2 regions of the Vibrio sp. V30_P3S12P165 genome follow, and region 1 is predicted to be linked to the other one. Evidence: predicted binding sites of a transcription regulator. Region 1 holds the regulator's gene; the other holds the start of a gene.

What was found. The regulator MetJ, encoded in region 1, represses methionine synthesis genes. The targets are predictions, from matches to a motif close to TTAGACNTNTANANGTCTAA.
Region 2: the regulator MetJ is predicted to act here: its motif matches at 4,543-4,562, upstream of metA (homoserine O-acetyltransferase MetA).

The regions. Positions count from the first base shown of each region.
Region 1 is NZ_WXWH01000060.1:49,085-56,208, forward strand. It holds gene priA (primosomal protein N') at 1-2,071, opposite strand, end outside; gene rpmE (50S ribosomal protein L31) at 2,315-2,533, shown strand; gene CAG57_RS12295 (malic enzyme-like NAD(P)-binding protein) at 2,810-4,084, shown strand; gene metJ (met regulon transcriptional regulator MetJ) at 4,169-4,486, opposite strand; gene CAG57_RS12305 (O-succinylhomoserine (thiol)-lyase) at 4,731-5,897, shown strand; gene CAG57_RS12310 (bifunctional aspartate kinase/homoserine dehydrogenase II) at 5,891-7,124, shown strand, end outside.
Region 2 is NZ_WXWH01000037.1:43,132-50,255, reverse strand. It holds gene CAG57_RS08395 (MFS transporter) at 1-902, opposite strand, end outside; gene CAG57_RS08390 (LysR family transcriptional regulator) at 1,020-1,889, shown strand; gene CAG57_RS08385 (glutaredoxin family protein) at 1,891-2,124, opposite strand; gene CAG57_RS08380 (hypothetical protein) at 2,483-2,707, shown strand; gene pilW (type IV pilus biogenesis/stability protein PilW) at 2,710-3,423, opposite strand; gene metA (homoserine O-acetyltransferase MetA) at 3,581-4,522, opposite strand; gene CAG57_RS08365 (ATP-binding protein) at 4,796-5,170, shown strand; gene CAG57_RS08360 (ABC transporter permease) at 5,174-6,322, opposite strand; gene CAG57_RS08355 (ABC transporter permease) at 6,309-7,124, opposite strand, start outside.

The DNA of each region.
Region 1 (7,124 bases):
GTTGCCAGCGATATTTGCCCGCTCGCTTGGCCAGTGGTGCTGGCGTTGGCCCCAACACCACCGCCCCTTGTGCAAAAAGAGGATGAACTTGTAACGTTTCACGCACTTGCCTTAAAAAGGTTTCCACCCGCGCCGATTGATTAGCCTCTGCACGAAATAACGTTAAATAGGTGTAAGGAGGCAGTTGTGCTACCTGCCGCTCAGCTAATGCGGTATGCGCAAAATCATCATACCCTTTGTGTAGTAAAGCTTGTAGTAAACGATGCTCTGGATGATGCGTCTGTAAAACCACCTCTCCTGGTTTACTAGCACGCCCAGCCCGGCCGGCAACTTGGATAAACAACTGCGCTAAACGCTCGGCGGCCCGAAAATCACTACTGTATAGCGAGCCATCAACATCCAGTAAGGCGACTAAGGTGACATTGGGGAAGTGATGACCTTTCGCCAACATCTGAGTGCCAATCAAAATCTGATACCGATTATCACGAATAGCCGTTAAGGCTGATTCTAAACTGCCTTTGCGACGCGTGCTGTCTCGATCAATACGAATGGTTCGATAGTCAGGAAAAAGGTGAGCAAGTTGTTGCTCTAGTTGCTCGGTTCCTACCCCAACCGTGACCAGCTGCGTAGAACCACAATGCTGGCAATGTTGAATAACAGCCCGTTGTGAACCACAATGGTGACAACGAATTTCGTTACTGTTTTGATGATAAGTATAATAAGCATCGCAACGCTGACAGTCGGCAATCCAACCACACTCATGACACATAAGTGCCGGAGAATAACCTCGCCGATTCAAAAACAACAGCACCTGACTCCCTTGCGCTAAATGACGACGCATTTCGGCAATCAAAGGCGCAGATAAGCCACTTTCGAGATACTCTCCCTTAATGTCCAGCACTCGGTTTTTCGTCGGCAGTGCCACGCCTGCCCGCTGAGTTAATTGTAAATGGTGATATTTACCAATTAATGCATTATGCAAGGTTTCTAATGCGGGAGTCGCACTACCTAACACAATCGCTACTTGCTCAAGATTTGCTCGCATCACAGCAACATCTCGCGCATGGTAACGTAAGCTATCTTGTTGTTTATAAGAGCTATCATGCTCTTCATCGACAATAATAATGCCCAGTTCAGCAAAGGGAGTCAGCAACGCTGAACGCGTACCAATGATGATCCCAGCCACCTTATCTCGTGCCGCCAACCAGGCATTCAAACGCTCAGTTTCATTTAACCCAGAGTGGATAACCACCACAGGAACGGTAAACCGCTCCCGAAAACGCTGAATCGTTTGTGGTGTTAACCCGATTTCAGGGACGAGAACCAACGCTTGCTTACCCTGCTCCAAAACCGGTTTAATCAAATTAAGATAGACTTCCGTTTTGCCCGATCCCGTCACGCCTTGCAACAGATAGCAAGCAAAACCGCTTTGGCTATTCACGGTGGCAATGGCGATCGCCTGCTCTTGATTGACTTGCGGTTTATCCACCTTAGCTTCAATGTGTTCAGGCCAAGGCTCAACGTATGGCGCTTGCTCTTTCACATCAATCCACTGCTTGTCGCGAAGGGCATTGAGTGTACTACTGATGACGCCTTCATCCAGCAACCTTTGATGAGATAACGGGCCCGCTTGCAATAACTTGATTACTTGTGCTTGCTTGATCGCTCGTCCAAACCCCTGCATAAGTTGGTTTCGTCCCAGCTCAGTCAAGCACCACTCTTTACTCACTGCAAACTCGGCCACCTTGCCTTTACGTAAAGCACTCGGTAAAGCATTGGCTAACGTTTCGCCAAGCGGGTATTGGTAAAACTGACTGCACCACTGAAGTAATGTGTACAGTTTATCTGGCCACAATGGTTGAGTATCCAATACTGATTGAATCGATTTTAACTGCGTGAGTGGAAAATCAGACTCTGACACCAAGGCCGTGACCACGCCCACTAGCGTTTGTCGCCGAAAAGGCACCAACACTCGCCCTCCAATTAATGGAAACAGGTGAGAGGGAATCAAATAGTCAAATTGCTTATCAAGAGGAACAGGTAAAGCAACACGAGCAATGGTTGGGCGCATAACTATCGTCAGCCGTCAAAAAGGAGCAGAAAGCACAGTCTACTGGATGATGCTAAGAAATTCGACTAACAAAAGTGGTGAAAATAGCGTCGAAACCTGTTGATCCTGTAGCGAGGATTCATTACTATATCGCGCCTTAAAGATGCGTAGTATCTTACTGGCATCTGAACAGTATCATTAACATTACGTGTGGTGTCCGGCAATGATTCGGATAGCGACACGGCCTACATTTGAGGTTATCCCATGAAAGCTGGTATCCACCCAGAATATAAAGAAGTTAGCGCAACTTGCTCTTGCGGCAACGCTTTCACTTTCCAATCAACTCTTGGTAAAGAAAGCATCTATCTTGACGTTTGTGACAAATGCCACCCATTCTATACTGGTAAACAACGTATCGTTGATACTGGTGGCCGTGTTGATCGCTTTAACAAACGTTTTGGCGCACTATCAAGTAAAAAGTAATCGCCAAGCAAAAAGTAATCGCGAGTTTAAGCAAAGATTACCCAAGGACGCTACGGCGTCCTTTTTGTTTGTTTTGTAGCGCGGGTTCTTATGCCATGGGCTCCCTTTCCGCCGCCACCGATTGCCAGATACCACAACGAATATAGCGGGTAAGCTGGTCTTATCAGATTAAATCAAACCAGCTTTGCTCGGTTTAAGCACAATCCTACCTAGGCAGTTTGTCTGACATCCTTTAGAATGAGTCGTTCGTTAACAAAACCATAAGAGAACCTCCCTATGTCAGAAGACCAGCAAGACCTTTCTCCAGAAGATGCATTTCGCCAAAGCGCCCTTGATTATCACGCGTTCCCAACGCCGGGAAAAATTGCGATTGCTTTAACTAAGCCAGCCGATTCGGCTGCCGACCTTGCGCTGGCTTACAGTCCAGGTGTTGCTGAACCTGTCCGTGAAATTGCACAGAATGCTGACAATGTCTACAAATACACCGGGAAAGGCAATATGGTTGCCGTCATTTCGAATGGCACCGCCATCTTAGGATTAGGAAACCTTGGCCCAATGGCTTCCAAACCCGTTATGGAAGGGAAAGCGCTCCTGTTTAAGCGTTTTGCTAATCTTGATTCGATTGATATTGAAGTCAAACACCGCACCATTGATGAATTTGTCGATACTGTCGCCAATATCGCCGACTCTTTTGGTGGTATCAACTTAGAAGATATTAAAGCACCAGACTGCTTTGAAATCGAACGTCGCCTAATCGAACGCTGTGACGTGCCCGTATTTCATGATGATCAACACGGAACCGCGATTGTGACCGCAGCAGGCATGCTCAATGCCATTGAACTGCAAGGGAAACAACTCAAAGATTGCATTATTGTCTGCTTAGGGGCTGGCGCAGCGGCTGTTGCTTGTATGGAGCTACTGATTAAATGTGGTGCAATGCGTGAAAAAATTTATATGTTGGATCGCAAAGGAGTGATTCATACTCGCCGAGACGATCTCAATCAATATAAAGCCTTATTTGCCAACAACACTGATAAACGGACTCTGGAAGATGTGATTGCGGGTGCCGATTTATTCCTTGGCGTATCTGGCCCGAATTTACTGCCACCTGAAGCATTAAAATTAATGGCAGACAACCCCGTCATCTTTGCTTGTTCTAACCCAGATCCAGAAATTAAACCGCAATTAGCCCATCAAGTTCGCGATGATTTGATCATGGGTACCGGCCGCAGTGATTATCCAAACCAAGTGAATAACGTACTCTGCTTCCCGTTCATTTTCCGAGGTGCACTGGATGTACGAGCCAGCGAGATTAATGATGAGATGAAATTAGCGGCTGTGGAGGCCATTCGTCAATTAGCCAAAGAACCTGTACCAGACGCAGTCCTACAAGCGGCGGGAGTCAAAAAACTCAGCTTTGGTGCTGAATACATCATTCCTAAACCCATGGATCCACGTTTATTGTCTCGCGTAGCAAGAGCCGTTGCACAAGCCGCCATCGATTCCGGTGTGGCCCGCATCGCAATGCCAGAAAACTATATGCAAGACTAAAACTATCTGCAAGACTAAAACTGAACTGGATCTTCTGACTACAATAAAAAACCTAGCGCTGCTAGGTTTTTTATTGTGAGTGGTTTATTCGTCATAGGCTTCAAATTCAATCCCCATCGCGGTCATTAATGCTTTAGCTTCAGTGGGAATATCATCTGGACGATCTTTTCGCAAGTCTTCATCAGTGGGCAGCGGCTGACCTGTGTAGGCATGCAAAAAAGCTTCACACAACAATTCACTGTTAGTTGCATGGCGCAAGTTATTGATTTGACGTCGAGTACGTTCATCAGTGAGGACTTTCAATACCTTTAGTGGAATTGATACCGTAATTTTTTTTACCTGTTCACTTTTTTTTCCATGCTCAGCATATGGGCTAATATACTCGCCATTCCAGTCTGCCATTGCGCACCTTCGTTGTTTGAATTCGAATCTAAATAATCAAAGACCCTAATTTTAGCGGGATTTACCGCCATAAGCAAAGACATATAGACATCTAGAAGTGTTGACGTCTCATTTAGTGATGAGTAAAGTGTCAACTTATCTAAAAGATCAAATAGCGTTATTTATCGTCATCAGTGTGATGATAGGTTGTGTGAATGAACCTATTCATTCCAATATCGGACGATCATCAGGAAAGGAAATCGTTATGACCACTCGTCAGTCAGCCACCATTGCCGCTCGAACCGGTATTGAATCAGATACTCAATACCATGCTGTTGTTCCCCCCATTTATTTATCAACTAACTATGGATTTCCTGCTTTTGGTGAAGTCCCCACCTATGACTATACACGCTCGGGTAACCCAAATCGAGGGCTACTTGAACAGGCCTTATCTGAATTAGAAGGGGGAGAAGGGGCCATTGTGACCAACTGTGGAACCTCCGCCATTAACCTGTGGATCTCCACCTTTCTAACCCCTAAAGAGTGGATTATTGCACCCCATGATTGCTATGGCGGCACCTATCGACTGCTCAATTCCAGAGCGAAAAAAGGGGATTTCAAGGTGCTATTTATCGACCAATCCGATCCGCAAGCTTTAGCGGATGCGTTCGCTCTCAAACCTAAACTGCTACTCATCGAAACACCATCAAATCCACTCGTTCGCGTGGTTGATATTGCCGACATTTGTCAACAAGCCAAAGCCGTGGGCACACTGATTGCCGTCGACAATACTTTTCTTACACCGATTTATCAAAAACCACTAACCTTAGGGGCTGATTTTGTCATTCACTCCACCACCAAGTATCTGAATGGTCATTCTGATGTGATTGGTGGTGCTATTATCAGTAAAACCAGCCCGCATGCAGAAGAGCTAGCATGGTGGGGTAACTGCCTCGGTTCTACCGGCACCCCGTTTGATAGTTACATGACACTTAGGGGGCTACGTACTTTAGCAGCCAGAATGCGTGGACATGAAGAAAGTGCGCAACGTATTTTAACTTATCTACAAAGTCAGCCTTTAGTGGCCACCATTTATCATCCCAGTTTAACCTCTCACCCTGGCCATACTATCGCTAAACAGCAACAAACTGGCTTTGGTTCAATGCTCAGTTTTGATTTTGCAGGCTCATTTGCTCAACTCAAAGCTTTTGTCGGTCACCTTGCTCTTTTCTCGTTAGCTGAATCATTAGGCGGGGTAGAAAGTTTAGTCTGTCATCCTGCCTCCATGACCCATCGCGCAATGGGGGAAGAGGCGTTAGCAAAAGCGGGCGTTTCAGAACAATTATTACGTTTATCCGTTGGCCTAGAAGAGGTGACAGACTTAATTGCGGATCTCGATCAAGCCTTTAAAAAAGTACAGGAGAGCTGTTAATGGAGAGACAACTGCATAAATTTGGAGGAAGTAGCCTCGCCGATGCCGCTTGCTACCAAAAAGTGATCGGGATTCTGAAAAGCTATTCACAAGCAGAAGATCTGATTGTCGTCTCCGCGGCAGGAAAAACGACCAATCACCTCATCGCTTTTTTAGAACAACGAGCAACCGATGGCCGTATCGCTCATGAATTATTACAGTCATTACGTCAATACCAAAGTCAACTGATTGAAGCTCTATTACCCGATAATAGGGCCGCCATATTACTAGAAAAACTCAATGATGAGTGTTCAGCACTCAGTGAATTGCCTACGCCACTGTCTAGTGCTGAGCGCGCTGCCGTACTTGGCCATGGTGAAGTGTGGTCTGCACGCTTGCTGGCTGCTTTACTCAATGATCAACAGCTTCCAGCGGTAGCTCTGGATGCACGCGATTTTTTGCGAGCAGAAAACGGCCCACAGCCAGAAGTCGACCGTGCACGCTCCTACCCCTTGCTAAAAGAAGCATTAATACAACAGACACAGCAACGAATCGTGATTACTGGGTTTATGGCACGTAATCATCAAGGTGAAACGGTACTGCTGGGGCGAAATGGTTCCGATTACTCCGCAACGGTCATTGGTGCTTTAGCTGGCGTTTCCCGCGTGACCATTTGGAGCGATGTCGCAGGCGTATATAGCGCCGATCCTCGAATCGTGGACAATGCTTGCTTGTTACCATTACTGCGTTTGGATGAAGCCAATGAATTGGCACGGCTAGCAGCGCCCGTTTTACATAGCCGAACCTTACAGCCGGTTGCACAAAGCACCATGGATTTATATTTACGTTGTACTCATCAACCTGAATCAGGCTCGACACGCATTGAACGTATTTTAGCATCTGGACGCGGCGCAAAAATTATAACCTCATTAGATGATGTATTACTGATTGAGTTGTCATTACCATCAGGACAAGACTTTCAACGTCTACAACAAGATATTCAATCACGCCTACAGCGCGCTCAACTCGAACCTCTTGCCTTTGAAATTCAAGCCGACCAGCAGCAACTTCGCCTTGCCTATACTCGTGAAGTCGCCAGTGAAGTGTTCACCTATTTACAAGATTCCGCTCTCGCGGCAGAAAGTAAACTCAAAGAAGGATATTGCTTATTGGCTGCGGTTGGCGCGGGTGTGACCCGTAATGCTCAACACAACTTTGGATTTTATCAACAACTTAAAAATGCACCGG
Region 2 (7,124 bases), on a different contig from region 1:
ATCGATTCAATGTTAGCCAGCCACATGCCAAGCATGCTCAATATGCCTCCCAGAGCCATACCGATGACGGCGTCAAACCGTTGCGTCCAATGGCTGGTTAATTTAGAGCTGAGCGTGCCAGCTAAATAACAGAGGAAAATGAAAGAAGCTAAGCCAATAGGAAGTGCGTAAGGTTCTGCAACTAAGCGAAAACCCATGACTGAGTACAGATTTACAAACAGTGCGAAATTGGTGGCACCAATCAGCATGGCTAGCCAAAGCGTTCGATTGGTTAAATGCCGAATCATGGCTTTATTATGATGAAAAAACATCCCTCTTTGAGGCGTGAAATGTTGCTGTTTAGGAAGAAGGATAAAAACAAGTACCGCGCCACATAACGTAAAGAGCGCCATGGTGATGACGGCTGTTTGCCAACCTAATGCATCGGTGAGTAGCCCTCCGGCAATGCGTCCGCAGATCCCGCCCAGAGAGTTTGCGGCAATGTAGCCACCAATCGCTTTATTAAAGGCTTGGGGGGAGAGTTCTTCTACCATATAAGCTACCGCAACCGAAGCAAATGCCGCTAATGCAATTCCCATTAGTGCTCGGGTTAAGACCAAAACCCATAAGTGATCGCTGATCAACATCAGCAATCCAATCAATGGCATAGCAAATAGCCCAAATAACATGACTTGGCGGCGTCCAATAGATTCGGAGCCAATGGCCCAAGGGACTAAACTGATTGAGAGAGCCAGCGTCGATGCGGCGAATAACCAATTAATCTGAGTCTCAGAAACCATAAAATGGTGCGCTAAATAGGGTAGCATCGGCTGAAAAAGGTATAAATTACAGAAAACTAAAAAAGACCCAAATGCTAAAGCGAAGGTGACTTGCTGATATTGTGGGCTGTGTAGTTCAATCATAGAGACTTACCCAAGTGGAGTGTAGTGGTTGATGTGATCAAAGTAACAGTCTTCTTTTAATTAATAAAATATATTAAAATTATCGTTGTAATATATTTGGTTAATGGTTAATGGTTAATGGAAACTCGTCATCTAAAACATTTTTTAGCTGTGGCTAAGTGGCAAAATTTTACTTATGCCGCGCAGCAGTTACATATCGCGCAGCCAGCACTGAGTATTTCAATTAAGAAATTTGAGCAGCAACTTGGGGTGAGCCTCTTCAAGCGCGATGATCGTAAAATTACGTTAACTCATGAAGGGCAAGTTTTACTGGAACATGCCAAGCGAATTGATAGGCAAATCAAAGATGCTCAACTTGCCATTGATGAGCTAAAAGGTTTGGTGAAAGGAGAGGTTCGTCTTGGCGCTCCCAGTATGATGGGTAGCTATTTTTTCCCGCAAATTGTTATGGCGTTTAAAAGCCATTTTCCACAACTGAAGATGACGGTGATTGATGCGGGAACTCAATCGATTCGGAAAATGTTATTGTCTGGTGAGTTGGATATTGGGGTGATTTTAAATCAGGATGTGCCGGATGATTTGGAGGTTGATCCGTTACTTTCTTCCCAAATGGTCGCAGTGGTGGGTTCTAAGCATGAGTTGGCAGAACAGAGTGTGATTGATTTTCAGCAATTTTTTTCGCATGAATTAGTGATGTTTAAACCGGGATATTTTCATCGTGAATTTATTGATCATATCTGTAAAAAATATCAGCATACAGCGAATATTTCTTTTGAAACCAATCTATTACCCATGATTCTTAGCATTGTTAAGCATGAATATGCGATTACCGCCTTGCTTGAATTAGTGACAGATAATGAACCTGAAGTCAGGGCGGTTCCTTTTCATCCTCCGTTGTGGCTCGATCTTGCGCTGGCATGGCGTAAAGATGCTTATCTCTCTAATGCGGATAGAACCTTTATCGAGTTCGTCAAACAGTATGTTTAACTTAGCCTTTGCTGTGGTAGATACGTTCAAAGTTACTGGCGTTCCACCCTATCATCAACCGATCGGCAATTTTCAGCACCGGAACGCTGCGAGCACCTAAGGCGTCCAGTTCTTTTCGACCACGTTCCATTTTCGCATTACATAAGCGATATTTTATCCCTTTTGTATCTAAATATTGCTGGGCACTTTTACAGTGAGGGCATTTATCTTTCACATAAAGGACAATACGTTTCATAATCAAGCTCAATGACAGAAAGAGAGCGAGTTTAGCGTTTGAACCGTAGTGATGCAATCGGCGGTGAATCGTTTTTCTCTTTTCGCTAGGGTTTGATTATTTTTAGCCGAGCACATTAATAAACTCAGTTACAGGCCATCAGGTGGATTATGCATTAGCTCTTTTTCTGTCAAAAGCATCGTAACAAGCAGATTTTGAAGTTATTTCCCTGTACACTGGGGTCAACAAAACCTAGTGTTAAATAACAGGTAATTAAGCCATTAATGTCGCTCTAATGAAGAAGTCCTCAAGCTAAAATGAATTAAGCCGATAAAGTCATTAGAGTATTTTCATGGTCAATATGAAGCAAGGGGGCAATATGGATTTTGATTTCTATCTACCCTGTCAGCCTGAGTGGCTTTGTAAGCCTTTCATCGCAATTTTTAGCCTATTGTTATTGATTGGTTTGGCCCTATTTATCCGAATTGGCTATCGAGAATACCTAAAGATTCAACGAGCCAAAAGCGTCAAGCGTCAACGTCGTGTCCATTATCGTGACCGTAAAGGTGGCAAAAATGGTCGACCGACTAACATCAAAAAATAACATTAAGAGAGATTATCGAGCAACGTTTGATACTTTTTCTCTAGTGCATGATTTCCTGCTCGCTGTTCTAATTCAATTAATAATTGTAATGATGCTTTTTGATAGCCATATCGTTGATGTAGCTGCATTAAATGGATACGTGCCGAGTTAAATTCGTTGTCATCCATTTGTAGCTTAGCCAATTGGAGTAGCGAATTCATTCGCGTGGGATCGTGTTCCAAGGCGCGTTTAAAATATTGTTTAGCTTTGAGCGCATCATTAGCTTTTAGGGCACAGAATGCCGCGTTTTCGTAACTCGCAGGGATCAAATAGTAATAAGGTTGCTCTACTGCGCGTATAAAAAACTGATCCGCTTTTGCGTAGTCTCCTTCTTTGCATAAAAATGTTCCGTAATTATTGAGCACGTTACCATTGTGGGGGTTATCGCGCAGTGCTTGTTGATACAAGCGCGCCGCTGATTTTTTTTCACCAACGGTTTCAAAGTAATGTGCCATAGACAGTTGCGAGCGATAGTAGTGAGGAGCGTGTTGCAGGGCGATTTCTAAATTTTGACGAGCTTTGATCCTACTACCGTTTTCTAAATAGCCAAGTCCAAGTTCGATGCGTGACTCTGCCATTTCAATTGGCGTACTGAGCGATTCCGCTTGTTCTTGTTCAGTAATGGTCACGCAGCCCATTAGCCCTATTGATAGAGTTAATGCTGACAGGTATTTCATGGCGTTGCTCCTTAAGACTCAAACCGAAGCTTGGTATATAAGCCATGATAGATAAATCGAACCAAGCAAGAATAGCGTAAGAAAAACAATGCGAGCCAGTTGGCAATCTTAGTGTATCCAAAGCGTGAGGCGCTGCTTTGGATACGATTGATGGAGGCTAGTCGTCTCTAGTAAATCGATCTTCACTAAAGTGTTCGAGATCGTAGGGAGTTTGTTGATATACGCAGTAGTTGAGCCAGTTAGAAAATAATAAATGTCCATGGCTACGCCAACTTGCTCTCGGCTGATTATCTGGATTGTCGTTAGGGTAATAATTAATTGGGATAGGGGGCTGTAGCCCTTCAGCTAAATCTCGCACATATTCTTGATGGAGTGTGTCGGCATCATACTCGGGGTGACCAGTGACAAATACATGGCGTTTATCTTTTGTTGTTGCTAAGTAGACGCCCGCCATCTCAGACGTGGCGAGAAGGTCTAAATCAGTCTGTTGTGCTAGGTAATCCGCATCAAAATCAGCGTAGCGAGAATGTGGAGCAAGGAATGTATCATCAAACCCTCGTAATAGGGGATGAAAGGATTGATGGATATTGTGGTAATAAACCCCAGACAGTTTTTCAGGTCGAGTCTGTTTGGGCAGGTTATAAAGTAGCTTGAGTGCAGCTTGAGCAGCCCAACAAACATATAAGGTAGAGGTTACATGCTCTTTGGCCCATGCCATTATGCGTTGTAGATGGTTCCAGTAAGCAACGTCTTCAAACTGTACTAAACCTAAAGGTGCACCGGTAATGATTAAACCGTCAAAATTACGATGTTGAACCTTATCAAATTGACGGTAAAAAGCGTTAAGATGTTCTTCGGGGGTATTTTTACTGGGCCGATCATCAATCCGCAATAACTCAATATCGACTTGAAGCGGAGAGTTAGATAATAGGCGCAAAAATTGAGTTTCGGTCTCGATTTTCTTCGGCATAAGGTTCAAGAGAAGAACTTTTAACGGTCGGATTTCTTGGGTTGAAGCGCGAGATTCAGCCATGATAAAGATATTCTCTTTGCGTAAAACATCAGTAGCTGGTAGTTGATCGGGAATTTTAATTGGCACGACATTCTCCCTGACTTTTTGTGGACGTCTATACTTCTAGACTTATAGCGTAGTTGTTGGAAAAAGTCGAGAGTAAAATATTGGTCTTAATTTAATGTATACCCCAATCACTTGGAGTTGTAGGTAGGCGACAAGTGCGTGAACCTCCATGAGCATAGACAGGCGATGTGATTGGGGTGAACGAACGTAGCCAATACCCCTGCTAGGAAGGGCATAACTGGTTAACTATTTGCACTGCCAAGTGATTTGGATAAACAAATGGATGAATTCATGATGGCTTTATCGCTTATTTTGATTCGTGGACTTCCTGGATCAGGAAAATCAACGCTTGCTAAAACATTACCGGCAATACACATAGAAGCCGATATGTATTTTATCAATGAGCACGGTGACTATTGTTATCGCCCAGAAGCGCTATCTCAGGCTCATACGTGGTGTCAACAGCAGACGGAGTATTGGTTAGCACGGGGCGAGAGTGTTGTTGTCGCGAATACGTTTGTCCGCCAATGGGAGATGGATGCATACCGTCAGTTAGCTCAAAAGTATCAAGCTCTATTGGAGATTAAAGTATGCCGAGGGCAGTTTGATAATATTCATCATGTGGATACCGCCACTGTCGCTCGCATGCGTAAACAGTGGCAAGAATAGCGTTTAATCTCGATGCACGAGCGATCCTTTACCTGTACGTTTAAATTGCCACCAAGCTAGACACCCCCACCCTAGGGTTTGTAAGCAAAGCAGTGTCCATTGTGGAGCGATCTGTCGCCATTCTGCCCCCATTTGATTCAAAGCTAAAAAACCTTGAATCCCAGGTGTGCTGGGAAATAAATTCGCTAACCATGTGATAGGTTTAGGAAGCGCTTCAATTGGCCAAATAAAACCAGCCGAGAAAACTAATGGCAAGGAGCTGAATAAAACAATGACCGTGACCAGCTCTCGTCTTGGCGTTAATGCTCCAAGCCAAATACCAATGAAGCTGGCACTTAGGAGAAATGGAAATAACAAGCAAAGAAGATCAATCGGTTGTGCTAATGTATTAACGCCTAAACGGCTAAAGCTTGCACCAAAGTAATATAGGCTTAATAGATAATAACAGGCTGAAAAGAGAAGGCTACGTATGAGAATTAAGCGAAGCGGTGACACTCGGCTCCAATATCCGTTACCTTGCTTTTGCGTCCCGACCAGTAAGCCGACAGCCATGATCAGAGTTTGGTGCAAAATAAGTACAAAAACAGCTGGAACTACATAATCTATGTATCCCATACGAGGATTAAATGCCGGTTTTTGATTTGATTTTAGTGAGAAAACATGATCGAGAGCGATACTTAGTGGTTCCCCCTCGACGATTAGGCGGGAAATTTTGACTTTCGCAGCTAAAGTTCCTCCTGCTTGCGCTAAACCTTCAACGATCGTGCCATAGACCAGAAAATAGGCCGCATCTCCGGCGTAGGCTAGCGTTGGGCTTTTCCCAAGCAGTAAGTCTTTATAAAAGTGTTCAGGAATTACTAAAATTCCGCTGACATCACCATGTAGAAAAGCCAGTTTAGCGTCCTCAATAGAAGGATCGCGCTGAACAATACGCACTTGAGGTGTTGCGTCGACCATTCGTTCAAGTTGATAACTGGTTTGACTTTTATCCAAATTCACCACGGTGATGGGCAGCTCTCTTGGTGTTTGTTGGCTATAGGGAAGCGGATAGAGGAAGGAATAAAAGACAACCCCACCTAACATCGTTAGCATGACGACAGGATTCGTGAGTAGTGCTTTAAGCTCCGCTTTCAATAGTTTAAACAAGGTCATGTTCACCCCCTGATACGGTTTCTTTATTTTGATGTTTACGGATCAAGGCAAGGGTGAGCCATAGTGGAATAAAGTAGCCGATCATTGGAACTAAATGATGCAACGATTGAAGGGCAGTTAGCCCATAATTGACCTGTGAAAGCTGTACTTCAATATAGTGACTAATTGGTAATAAGTTTCGCCAAATTAAAGCAAGGCTATTCATATCTGAAGCTGGAAAAGTAACGCCCATGAAGGCAAAACTTGGTGCTGTGAACGCACCAGCAAAGCTCATCGCTCGTGCTGGATCGAGAGTCAGAAAATAAAAAAAGCAGCCCATGATAATACAGGCGATTACGGTAATCGCTTGAGCAAAAAAGATCACAGAGAGGCTACCGTGCATTGGCCATTGCATAAATCGATAAAAACAGACAAGAAAAATAATGCCCTGTAGTAGAAAAATAATTGCATAAGGAGTCAGGGTTGCGGTTAAACGTCGTAGCGGTCGATCCTCGAGCCAGTGGTGTAGACCATATTCTCTATAATTGGCGGTTAAGATCATAATAGTTAGAACGACAATAAAGATTTGCCATACAGCAGGCACGGCGGCTGAGACTAAAAATTGGGTATAATTATTGTTTTTATTAAATAAGGGGGTCATTTGGGTTTGGACAGGAACAGCCCTTCCCATGGCACTTAGCGGTGTTTGATTACCATGAGCTAAGGTTTTTAGCCCTTCTATTTGTGCGTTAAGGGTTCCTTGAGCTTGAAGAATGGCTGAATTGATCAAACGTCCTACTAAGATGTATTGGCTAGTATAAAA